DNA from 4 places in the Streptomyces sp. NPDC046859 genome. Region 1 is predicted to be linked to each of the others. Evidence: riboswitches for the same ligand, from Rfam matches in the RefSeq annotation. Region 1 holds a riboswitch; each other region holds the start of a gene.
The links. Region 1 has a riboswitch for cobalamin ahead of ABZ899_RS12775 (ribonucleoside-diphosphate reductase subunit alpha). Riboswitches for the same ligand answer to the same signal wherever they lie in the genome.
Positions count from the first base shown of each region.

Region 2: it holds a riboswitch for cobalamin, as region 1 does, so the genes downstream of both, ABZ899_RS31205 (ABC transporter substrate-binding protein) here and ABZ899_RS12775 (ribonucleoside-diphosphate reductase subunit alpha) in region 1, are expected to answer to the same signal.
Region 3: it holds a riboswitch for cobalamin, as region 1 does, so the genes downstream of both, ABZ899_RS07685 ((2Fe-2S) ferredoxin domain-containing protein) here and ABZ899_RS12775 (ribonucleoside-diphosphate reductase subunit alpha) in region 1, are expected to answer to the same signal.
Region 4: it holds a riboswitch for cobalamin, as region 1 does, so the genes downstream of both, ABZ899_RS09950 (cobalamin biosynthesis protein) here and ABZ899_RS12775 (ribonucleoside-diphosphate reductase subunit alpha) in region 1, are expected to answer to the same signal.

Region 1 covers NZ_JBEYXR010000007.1:98,150-101,082, reverse strand. The annotation lists gene ABZ899_RS12775 (ribonucleoside-diphosphate reductase subunit alpha) at 1-1,746, opposite strand, end outside; cobalamin riboswitch at 1,871-2,031, opposite strand; gene ABZ899_RS12770 (GNAT family N-acetyltransferase) at 2,049-2,555, opposite strand; gene mctP (monocarboxylate uptake permease MctP) at 2,683-2,933, opposite strand, start outside.
Region 2 covers NZ_JBEYXR010000030.1:55,201-58,133, forward strand. The annotation lists gene ABZ899_RS31195 (GntR family transcriptional regulator) at 119-592, opposite strand; gene ABZ899_RS31200 (hypothetical protein) at 585-953, opposite strand; cobalamin riboswitch at 1,549-1,670, shown strand; gene ABZ899_RS31205 (ABC transporter substrate-binding protein) at 1,719-2,744, shown strand; gene ABZ899_RS31210 (iron ABC transporter permease) at 2,741-2,933, shown strand, end outside.
Region 3 covers NZ_JBEYXR010000004.1:297,506-300,438, forward strand. The annotation lists gene ABZ899_RS07675 (gamma-glutamyltransferase) at 1-227, opposite strand, end outside; partial or broken gene ABZ899_RS07680 (transposase) at 315-971, opposite strand; gene ABZ899_RS07685 ((2Fe-2S) ferredoxin domain-containing protein) at 1,340-1,750, opposite strand; cobalamin riboswitch at 1,808-1,985, opposite strand; gene ABZ899_RS07690 (methylmalonyl-CoA mutase family protein) at 2,127-2,933, shown strand, end outside.
Region 4 covers NZ_JBEYXR010000005.1:358,201-361,133, reverse strand. The annotation lists gene ABZ899_RS09960 (inorganic phosphate transporter) at 1-1,148, shown strand, start outside; gene ABZ899_RS09955 (hypothetical protein) at 1,186-1,407, shown strand; cobalamin riboswitch at 1,514-1,657, shown strand; gene ABZ899_RS09950 (cobalamin biosynthesis protein) at 1,756-2,715, shown strand; gene ABZ899_RS09945 (cobyric acid synthase) at 2,712-2,933, shown strand, end outside.

The sequences.
Region 1 (2,933 bases):
CCACGTGAGCTCGACGTCGTAGTGGTCGGGGTGCAGCACGCCCCGGGCGGTCCGCGTCTTCTCCCAGGCGGGCAGCGGGCCGTCGCGCTCGGCGAGGTCGGCGGACGCCTCGTACGCGGCGAGCATGATGCGCTCGGCGATCCGGGTCGACAGCGCCTTGGCCTCGGGGGAGTCGAAGGGCAGCCGCAGCTGGAAGAGGACGTCCTGCAGGCCCATCGCGCCCAGGCCCACCGGACGCCAGCGGGCGTTGGAGCGGCCGGCCTGCTCGGTCGGGTAGAAGTTGATGTCCACGACCCGGTCGAGGAAGGTGACGGCCGTGCGGACCGTCTCGTCCAGGCGCTCCCAGTCGATGTCACCGTCGCGCACGAAGGCGCCGAGGTTGACCGAGCCGAGGTTGCAGACCGCCGTCTCCCCGTCGTCCGTGACCTCCAGGATCTCGGTGCACAGGTTGGAGGAGTGCACGACGTGCCCGGGCAGGGCGGTCTGGTTGGCGGTCCGGTTGGCGGCGTCCTTGAAGGTCATCCAGCCGTTGCCGGTCTGCGCGAGGGTGCGCATCATACGGCCGTACAGCTCACGGGCCGGGAGGGTCTTGCGGGCCAGCCCCGCGCGCTCCGCCTCGCGGTACGCCGCGTCGAACTCCTCGCCCCACAGGTCGACCAGGTGGGGCACGTCGGCGGGGGAGAACAGGCTCCACGGCCCGTCGGCCTCGACCCGGCGCATGAACTCGTCCGGGACCCAGTGCGCGAGGTTCAGGTTGTGCGTACGGCGGGCGTCCTCACCGGTGTTGTCCCGCAGCTCCAGGAACTCCTCGATGTCGGAGTGCCAGGTCTCCAGGTAGACCGCGGCGGCGCCCTTGCGCCGGCCGCCCTGGTTCACGGCGGCGACCGAGGCGTCCAGCGTCTTCAGGAACGGCACGATGCCGTTGGAGTGCCCGTTCGTCCCCCGGATCAGCGAACCCCGGGCCCGGACGCGGGAGTACGACAGACCGATGCCGCCCGCGTGCTTGGACAGGCGCGCGACCTGGTGGTAGCGGTCGTAGATCGAGTCCAGCTCGTCCTTGGGGGAGTCCAGGAGGTAGCACGACGACATCTGGGGGTGCCGGGTGCCGGAGTTGAAGAGGGTGGGGGAGGACGGCAGGTACTCCAGGCGGCTCATCAGTCGGTAGAGCGCGGCGACCTCGTCCACCGCTCCGGCTGTGTCGTCGGCGGCGAGACCCGCGGCGACGCGCAGCAGGAAGTGCTGGGGCGTCTCGATCACCTTGCGGGTGTGCGGGTGCCGCAGCAGGTAGCGGCTGTGGAGGGTGCGCAGGCCGAAGTAGCCGAACCGGTCGTCGGCGGCGGGGTCGACGAGCGCGTCGAGCCGGCCGGCGTGCGCCCGGACGAACGCGGCCGTCCGGTCGGCGACGAGGCCCTCGCGGTGCCCGGTCGCGACCGACTCGGTGAAGGTCGTGACGCCCTGCGAGGCCGCCTCGGCGGCGATGGAGCGGGTGAGCAGCCGCGCGGCCAGCCTGCTGTACGCGGGGTCCTCGGAGATGAGCCCGGCCGCCGCCTCGGTGGCGAGCTCGCGCAGCTCCGTCTCGTCGGCCCGGGCGGACCGGCCGCGCAGCGCGGCGCCGGCGATCCGGCCGGGGTCGGCGTCGGGGAGGTCGGCGGTCAGCTCGGTCAGGGTCCGCAACAGCGCGGCACCGGGACCGTCGTTCTCCGGTTCGGCCGCCGCTGAGGCCGGTTCGGCTGGCGCGATGGTCACGTGAGGCTCTCCCTCGCTCGGCACTGGGCCTCGCGGAGGCAGGGGGCAGCTCACGAGCGCACGGGGCGTCGCGTCCACCGGCCCATTCCCCGAGGCCCGGACGTCGGAGCGCACCGGCCGGGGGTGGCCGGGACGCACTGTCGGCAGGTCCTCGGACTGACGATGTGCACGCGACATGCACAGGTACACCGTTGCGGGACAGTTCCGGATTCGCACCGGATTCCCCTGCGGCGACAGCGAGCATGAGCATACATCTTGTGCTCGCCCGCCGCGCCACCCCTAGATGTTGTGGCGTACTGGTGTCAGAGCGTCAACTCATAGGTGATGAGCATGAGGTCGGTCAGCTCCGGCAGGGGGTTCCAGTCCCGGTCCGGTGTGCGGACGAAGCCCAGGCGCTCGTAGAGGCGGTGGGCGGAGTGCATGGTGGACTGGGAGGAGAGGATCACCCGCACACACCCCTCCGTGGCGCGGGCGCGGTCGACGCAGGCGCGGACCAGCGCCTCGCCGGCTCCACGGCCCCGGGCCGCGTGGTCGACGGCGAGCATACGGATCTCCGCCTCGCCGCGGCGGGCCAGATCGGCCATCGGGCCGCCGTCCGGGACGAAGGTCACGCCGCCGAGGACGCGGTCGTGCTCGACGGCCACGAGCACCTGTGCGGCCGCCGCGCGCCTGGCCACGTCCTTGAGCTCGCCGAGGTAGTCGTCGCTCTCGCCGAAGTCGAGGAAGCCGTCCTGGAGATAGGCCCGTGCGGTGATCTCGCCGAGGATGCCGTACTCGCCTGGGTCCGCCTGCCGGATCACGATGTCCATACGGCGAGTCTGCCGTAGGAGGTGTCCCGCCGGTCAGGCCGGGCCCCGGCGTCGCCGACGGGACAACCCCCGCGCACACGGCGGCGGGCCGCCGGATCTCTCCGACGGCCCGCCGTGTGCCGGTGGTTCAGTGGGCCGAGCCCGCCGTGGCCGGCGGCAGCTCCACCTGGACGCCGGGGTCACCCGCGTCCGCCGTGTAGTCCTCCGGCTTCGTCTCGTCGACGCCCTCGGGCGCCTTCGCGGCCCTCAGGACGAAGGTCAGGACGACCGTGACCAGCACATTGAGCACGAACGCCGTCAGACCGATGTAGCCGATCTCACCGATGCCCGGGATCTCCTTGGCCGAGCCGCCGAAGTGCTTCTGCGTCGGCGACGCCA
Region 2 (2,933 bases), on a different contig from region 1:
GGGCACGCACGGACCTCTTGCGGATGTGAACCGGCCGCCGAACGGAGCGCCCCAGCCCACGCCTGCGGCGGAGCAGCGCATGCCTTGCGCACTGAACAGCGCGCAAGGCTCCTCGACTTCACCTGCCACGCACGCCCGTGCCCGGGATGGTCGCCGACGCCTCCGTCGGTTTGACGCCCTCAGTTGCGCTGTGGTCCTTTGCCTTGACCGGCTCGGACCCCGAGTCCAGAGCGTTGCGGACGGCGGTCAGGATGTCCTCGGTGCCGGCGCCGAGTGCACGGGCTGCCGAGGTGAAGTCGCGTGCCAGCGTGTCCAGTTGATGGACATCGTGCCCGTGCGCGGCCGGGAGTTCGGCCACCCGGGTACCCGCGCCCCGGCGGGTCCGGATCAATCTCGCGGCCTCCAGCTCGCGGTAGGCACGGGCCACGGTGCCCGGCGCCAGACCGAGGTCTGCAGCGAGTTGCCGAACGGTCGGCAGGCGCTCGCCCTCGGCCAGCCGGCCGGTACGGATGAGCGCGGCCAACTGGGCACGGATCTGCTCGTACGGCGGTACCTGGCTGGTGGTGTCGACACGGACGGTGCGTTCACTCATCGTCGCCACTCCCCTCGTCCGCCACACCGTCGTCCACCGCCCGTGGCGCCACCACGGTGAGCACGGACCATCCGAACGTGAACACGCTCAGCAGACCCAGGGGGCAGATCACCACGATGGTGACCGCGCCGAGCGGGCCGGCGCAGGGCCCGTCCGTGAGCGCGACGAGAAGCATCAGTACGACGAGAAGGACCTGACACGACACCAGCAGTCCCCAGGCTCCCACGATGGCCCAGGCACGGTCGCGACGCTGCCGGTGGTCGCCCGGCCCGAACTCGAAGCCGATCGCCAGGCCGGACCATCGGGCGTAATGGTCGGCGTGGTCGAGGAACCGGGACTGGAGCGGGACGGTGTCGAGCACGTGAAGATCCCCCAAGGCACCTTGTACCAAACGATGGATACAAGATGCCCTGCTGCGAAAACTTGTGTCAAACCATCGACACAAGAAAGCGCCGACGTCTCCGCCAGACGAAACCTGCCTCGCCTCATCCACCCGCCCGCCCAAGCCGCACTCCCCCCACCGAGTCCGCGAGACGAGGACCACCCGGACAGCGCCGCCAACGGAGGCCGACCCCCATGCCGACCTCGACGACACGCAGACCCCGAACCCGCCGTCCCCCACCGTGGAAAGGCGACGGCCAGGGTGACGCCGCGCTTCGCGATCGGCGCTGACGCCCGTACCGGAAACCGCCCAGGCGGTTCTGGCCCGGCGGCACGGCTTCTCAGGGTGCACAGCGCGGCGGAGCGGCGACGGATGGCCGAGGAGGCGGGGTTCGGCCGCGGGCAGGTCTTCGGCGGGTTCGAGGGGCGCCCTTACGACGAGAGCGCTGAACGACTCACCCTTCGGGCCGTCCGCGAAGCGTGAGGGAGGCGTGGTGCGCACGGCCGGGTCCGCGCGCCCTTTTGCCTGCGACGCGGGGAATCGTAAGATCACCTGGTCATCGCCGCGACGGGAGACAGGAAGCCGGTGCGAATCCGGCACGGTCCCGCCACTGTGACCGGGGAGCGCCCCTCCGACACGCCACTGCGCGCCGCGCGGGAAGGCGGAGGAAGCGTCGATCCGGGAGTCAGGACACTGGTCCGTCGCGGGCCCGATCCGAGGAGCGCGGACTCCAGGAGGCTTCACGTGTCCCAGCTGTTCACCCCTGCCCGCACGCGCGGGCTCCTTCGTGCCACGGCCGCTGCCGTGGCTCTGTCGTCAGTGCTGTTGACCACGAGCTGCGGTGCGGCCGACGAGAGCGGCGGGGACGCGAAGGCGACCGCGGCCGTGCCCGCGGGTTTCCCGGTCACCATCGACAACTGCGGCGTGAGGAGGACGTACGACAAGCCGCCGTCACGGGTGGTCACCATCCACCAGCACCCGGCTGAACTCATGCTCGCCCTCGGCCTGAAGGATCGCATGGTCGGCAAGGCCTTCCCCGACTCCGCGGTTCTGCCCGAGCTGAAGAAGGATTACGAGGCGGTTCCCGAACTGGCGCGCAAGGAACCGTCGTTCGAGAAGGTCCTGGATGCCGAACCCGAACTCGTCTACGGCGGCTACGGCAGTGCCTTCGCCGAGAAGGAGGGCCGCTCCCGCTCAGCGTTCGCCGACGCGGGCATCGACACCTACCTCAACCGTGAGTACTGCGGCAAGAAGAAGGTGACGATGGAGGACACCTACGACGAGATCCGCACCATCGGCAAGATCTTCGGTGTCTCGGACCGGGCCGACAAGCTGGTCACCGAACTCAGGGGCCGCGTCGGCAAGGCCGCAGGCACGGTCGAAGGCGAGCCCGAGGTGCCCGTCTTCGTCTACGACAGCGGCGACAAGGCCGCATTCACCGCGGGCGGCAAGAGCCTGGGCACCGAGCTGATCCGCCTGGCCGGCGGCGAGAACGTCTTCGCCGACCTCGACGACGTCTTCGGCGATGTCTCCTGGGAGCAGGTCATCGAGCGCAAACCGGAGGTCATCGCCATCTACGACTACGCCGGTGCCGGAAACGTCGAGCAGAAGAAGCGGTTCCTGCTGTCCCAGCCCGCGCTCGCCGACGTACCCGCTGTCAGGAACAAGCGATTCGTCGTCCTGCCGCTGACCGCCACCCTGGTGGGAATCCGCTCGGCCTACGCGGTCGACGACCTGGCCCGCGGACTGCACCCCGAGAGCTTCCGGTGACCCGGACCGCCACCGGCGCGTCCACGGAGCGCAGGGTCCGACCACGGAAGACCACGCAGCCAGGAGGGGGCCGCACGCGGCTGGCCGTCACGCTGCTCGTACTCACCGCCCTGCTCGCCGTCTCCGCCACTACGGGACTTGCGATCGGCTCCGTCCACGTGCCACCCGGCCAGGTGTGGGGCATCGTGA
Region 3 (2,933 bases), on a different contig from region 1:
CACAGCACCCGCACCTCGCCGCCCGCCGGGGCGAGGAGGATCGGCACCTCGCCGGCCGGCCCGTTCAGGTGCGGTTCGACGACGTGCAGCACGAACGCGCCGGCCACGGCGGCGTCGTAGGCGTTGCCGCCGCGCTCGAGGACCGCCATCGCGGACTGCGAGGCCAGCCAGTGGGTGGAGGACACCATGCCGAAGGTGCCCTGGAGGGTGGGACGGGTGGTGAACATGGCGGGCGTCACCTCGCGGTCGGCGCGGACGGGTCCGTCCGATCTTCCTTGACATCCTCCCCTCCCTGAAGGGAGGGGATTCCTGGCTCAGGCTGCCTCCGGGAGCAGCGCTCCCGGAGGTCTTACGCCCTCGGCACCAGCCGGGTTGAGACCAGCCCGGACGAGCATCACGCGGGCGGAGTTCTTGTCCCTGGGGGATACGACTCCGCACGCGGTGCAGGTGTGGGTACGTTCCGAAAGAGGAAGTGCGTGCTTGGTTCTCGCTCCGCACGACGCGCAGTCCATGGTGGTATGTGCGGGATTGACGAGGCGGATGTCCCGCCCGTGCTTGCGACCCATCTCGATCAGGGCGGTCTTGGTGGCGCCGATCGCGGCGTCCGCCGCCTTGCGCGCCATCGTGGACTTGGCGAGGAACTTCGGCCGGAAGTCCTCGACGGCGATCGCATCGTGGTCGCGGACCACGGACTTGGCCCATTTGCGGGCGGTGTCCTGCCGCTGCCGGGCGACCTTCTTGTGCAGCTTCGCGGCCCGCAGCTGCGCCTGCCGGTAGCCCTTGGACGCGGCCTGCCCGCGTGCGGGCTTGCGGCGGGCCATCATCCGCTGGTAGCAGGCGAGTTTGTGTGCGGCGTTCTTCCCATGCTGGGTGTGGGGGAGGTCGTGGGCGTCGGACGTGGTGGTCGCGGTCTCCTTGACGCCCCAGTCCACGCCGAGGACACGGCCCGTGGCCGGGAGCGGCTGGGCTTCGGTCAACTCCGAGATCCTGCATCTGCTTGAGGTCGCCCTCACCACCATGGACGGCGACGACCAATCGCCCTGACGGCGATGGCTCCTTCCTCGCCCTGCTCCGCAGGGGTCCGATTCCTCCAGGCCTGAAGGCCGGGGCATCCTCGGAGGTATCAGGTGACCGCCCGTTCGATGTTCAACCGTTCATGGGGGCGTGGAGCGAGGGTGGCGTGAAGGTGTGGAGGTCGGGCGGACCGGGCCAGGCCGCCTGACCCGGGCCGCCACCCCACGCGGACTCTCGCCGGCCTGCCCGCACCGGTGGGCGACCACCTGCGCGCGACGCCGCCAGGATGACGCCTGAACCCGTCACCGCCGCGACGAGCGGATGGTCAGCCGTTCCCGGGGGCGCGGGACGAGGGCGGGGGGAAGGTGTGGAGGTCGAGGATCTCCGGGCAGGGGGCGACGCCGGGGCCACCCGCCCGGACCCAGGCGATGACGTCCTCGGTGGCGTCCGGATCGTTGACGAGGCCGAGCCAGACCGGGCGGGCGCCCGCCGCCCGCGCCGCGGCGGAGGGCTGGACGACGACCACGTTGGCGTGGTCGCAGACGTCGAGGCAGTCCGAGACGCGTACGGGCACGCTGTCCCTCAGCCGGGCGGCCTGACGGGCATGGTCCACACCGGCCACCTTCGGGCTGCCGCAGCAGCAGTCCCGGCAGAGCACGACCCGGCAGGGCGGGGACGGGGGGCGCCGGTCCGGGAGCGGCGGCTCGGACGACGGCGGGGGCGGGGGTACGGGCATGACTGCCTTCGGGTCGGGGCTCGTACGCGGAGCCGGCCTGCGGAGGTCCTCCCCGCCCGGTGGCGCGGAGGTGCCGGCAGGTCTTCGGACTCGGGTTCGTCCCGGCGGGGCGCCTTCCCGGTCTCCCAGTGGCGTGCCTGCCCCGCCCGTCCCCCTCACCGCTGCGCGTCAGTTCCGGATTCGCACCGGATTCCCTGGCCCCGCAAGGGGCTCGACCAGCTCCGCGAGGCTATCAAGTCGGGGCCGCGAGCGGCTCCTCCGTCGTGCCCGCGCAGGCCGCGGAGGAGTGCGGAGACGCAGGTCACAATCTGGAAGAGGGCAAGGTCACAGCCGTGCCCCCTGCTGCTCCTTTGGCGATCTGACCTAGCATCCGAGCATGACGGTCCTGCCTGACGACGGGCTCTCGCTGGCCGCCGAGTTCCCTGACGCAACCCATGAGCAGTGGCAACACCTGGTGGAGGGTGTGCTGCGCAAGGCGGGCAAGGACGTGTCGGGGACGGCTGCCGAGGACGCCCTGTCCACCCCACTCGAGGACGGGATGCGCTCCCGCCCCCTGTACACCGCGCGCGACGCCGCGCCCGACCCCGGCCTGCCCGGCTTCACCCCGTTCGTCCGGGGCGGGCGCCCCGAGGGCAACACGGCCGGCGGCTGGGACGTACGGCAGCGGCACACCACGGCCGCGGACGGCGTGGTGCTGGCGGACCTGGAGAACGGCGTCACCTCGCTCTGGCTGGTCCTCGGCGACGCCGGCATCCCGGTGTCCTCCCTCGGCCGGGCCCTCGACGGCGTCTACCTCGACCTCGCCCCGGTCGTCCTGGACGCGGGCGCCGGGACGGAGACCGCCGCACACGCCCTGCTGGACCTGTACGCGGAGCGCGGCGTCGCCAAGGACGCGGCGCGCGGCAACCTCGGCGCCGACCCGCTCGGCCACGAGGCCCGCACCGGCACGTCCCTCCCGTTCGCGCCGGCCGCCGTGCTGGCCCGGCGGTGCGCCGAGGAGTACCCGGGGCTGCGGGCGCTGACCGTGGACGCCCTGCCGTACCACGAGGCCGGCGGCTCGGCCGCGCAGGAGCTCGGTTCCGCGCTGGCGACCGGTGTGGCGTATCTGCGCGAGCTCACCGAGGCCGGCCTGACGGTCGAACAGGCCGCCGCCCAGCTGGAGTTCCGCTACGCGGCCACCGCC
Region 4 (2,933 bases), on a different contig from region 1:
ACGCGATGGCCACGACCATCTCGACCGGTGCGCTCAAGCCCAAGGTCGCGGTGGCCATGTCCGCCGTGCTCAACCTTGTGGGCGCCTTCCTCTCGGTGGAGGTCGCCAACACGATCTCCAAGGGTCTCGTCGACGAGACCGGCATCCGTCCCGAGGTCATCTTCGCCGCGTTGGTCGGCGCGATCCTCTGGAACCTCCTCACCTGGCTGGTGGGCCTGCCCTCCAGCTCGTCGCACGCCCTGATGGGCGGCCTGATCGGCGCCACCATCGCCTCGGCGGGCGTCGGCGCCGTCCACGGCGACGTGCTGGTCACCAAGGTCCTGCTCCCGGCCGTCGCCGCCCCGATCGTCGCGGGCGTCGCGGCCCTGCTGGCCACGCGGCTCACCTACACGCTCGGCAGGAAGGCCGACGGCCAGGCCGCGAAGAAGGGCTACCGCGCCGGTCAGATCGCCTCCGCGGGCCTCGTCTCCCTCGCCCACGGCACCAACGACGCCCAGAAGACCATGGGCATCATCACCCTCGCCCTCGTCGCGGGCGGCACCCTCGCCCCCGACTCGGACCCGCCCACCTGGGTCATCCTCTCCGCCGGCCTGGCCATCGCGCTCGGCACCTACCTGGGCGGCTGGCGGATCATCCGCACCATGGGCAAGGGCCTGACCGACCTCCAGCCGCAGCAGGGCTTCGCCGCCCAGACCAGCGCGGCGACGGTCATCCTGGCCTCCTCCCACCTCGGCTTCTCCCTGTCCACCACGCACTCGGTCTCCGGCTCCGTGATGGGCGCCGGTCTGGGCCGCAAGGGCGGCGTGGTCCGCTGGTCCACGGCCACCCGGATGTTCGTCGCCTGGGGCCTGACCCTGCCGGCCGCCGCGCTGGTCGCCGCGCTCGCCGAGTACGTGACGGGTCTCGGCGACTGGGGCACCGCCGCCGTCGCGGTCTTCCTGGTCGCCTCCAGCGCCGCCATCTGGAAGATCTCCCGCCGCGAGGTCATCGACCACACCAACGTCACCGACTACGACGAGCCCGCCGGCGTGGTCACCACCGCCATGGCCGCCGTGACCCCGCCTCCCGCGGGCACGGTGACCGAGGACCTCGCGGTCACCCTCCCCGCACCGGCATCCGGAGCCGAGCCCTCCAAGGCCGGCGTGTGACCCCCGGTCCCCCCTCCCGGCAACACAAGGAAGCAGCATGAAGATCGACTGGGCGTCCCTCGGCTCCGTCTTCGGTGTCAGTCTCGTCGTCACGGTGGCCCTCGTGGGCCTGTTCACCCTCGGCATCGCGGGCCTCTCGCGCCGCGAACGGGCGGTCGCCCAGGGCGACTCGGCCGCGCTCGCGGTCACCGGCGCGTACGCGTGCTTCGCGGCGTGCACGGCGGCCGTGGCGTACGGCATCTATCTCATCGTGGCCTGACGCACGGCGCGCGACTCCTGAGGTGCGTGACGGGACACCGTCGCGCACCTTCGGTGTGTGTGGGCCTGCGCACACTCTCCCGTCGCAGGTCACAGGCAAGTTGACGGCCGTCGCGACCCATGGTGGACTTCCGGAGCCATCTACGGCGGCAGAAGAGGAAGCCGGTGCGAATCCGGCGCGGTCCCGCCACTGTCACCGGGGTAGTAACCCCCGGGAGCCAGGAACTCTCGCCGCCGGTCTCGTCGAACCAGGGCGTGGACACCCTGAGTGAGGACATCACGCGATGCTCGCCTGCCGCTCGTCACGCAGTACCGGACCCCTGTCCGACGCCACCACCGGCTGAACCCCATGCGTGCCGAACGCGTCTTCGCGTACGGCGCCGCCGCCGGACTCCTCGGTGACCTGCTGCTCGGCGATCCACGCCGTGGGCATCCGGTCGCCGCGTTCGGACGTGCCGCGGGCGCCGTGGAACGAGTGCTGTGGCGCGACCACCGCGCCTGGGGTGTGCTGCACACCGCCGTGTGCGCCGGTGGCGCCGTGGCGGCCGCCGCGCTGGGCGCACGTGCCGTGCGCCCCTCCCCCGCCGCCTCCGTCGCCCTGACCGGCGCCGTCACCTGGGCCGTCGTCGGCGGCACGTCGCTCGCCCGGGAGGCCCGGGCCGTCGGACGTGCCCTGGAGGCAGGCGACGTCGAGGCGGCGCGGGCGCGGCTGCCGCATCTGTGCGGCCGCGACCCGCAGGCGCTGGACGCCGACGGGATCGCGCGGGCGGTCGTGGAGTCCGTCGCCGAGAACACCTCGGACGCCGTGGTCGGCGCCCTGGTGTGGGGAGCCGTCGCCGGCGTGCCGGGCCTCGCCGGGTTCCGGGCCGTCAACACCCTCGACGCCATGGTCGGGCACCGCTCCCCCGAGTACCGCCGCTACGGCTGGGCCTCGGCCCGTCTCGACGACGTGGCCGGCTGGCCGGGTGCCCGGCTGACCGCCGCGCTGGCCGCCGTCGCCGGGGGCGACCCCCGGGGCGCCGTACGGGCCTGGCGCGCGGACGCGCACCGGCATCCCAGCCCCAACGCGGGCCCGGTGGAGGCGTCGTTCGCGGGCGCGCTCGGGGTGCGGCTCGGCGGGACGCTGTCGTACGGCGGGCGGGTGGAGCACCGGCCCGTGCTGAACGGCGCCGCCGGACGGGCCGTCCGGGTCGCCGACATCGAGCGGGCCGTGCGTCTCTCCCAGCGGGTCGGGGTGCTCGCCCTGGGCGTGTGCGCCGGGGCGCGGCTCCTGCTCGGGCGGCGCGGGGCGAGAGGACGTGTCTCGTGAAGGGCGGGCTGCTCGTCGCCGGCACGACCTCCGACGCCGGCAAGAGCGTCGTCACCGCCGGGATCTGCCGGTGGCTGGTGCGCCAGGGCGTGAAGGTCGCGCCCTTCAAGGCGCAGAACATGTCGCTGAACTCGTTCGTCACCCGCGAGGGCGCGGAGATCGGGCGGGCGCAGGCCATGCAGGCCCAGGCGTGCCGTATCGAGCCGACCGCGCTGATG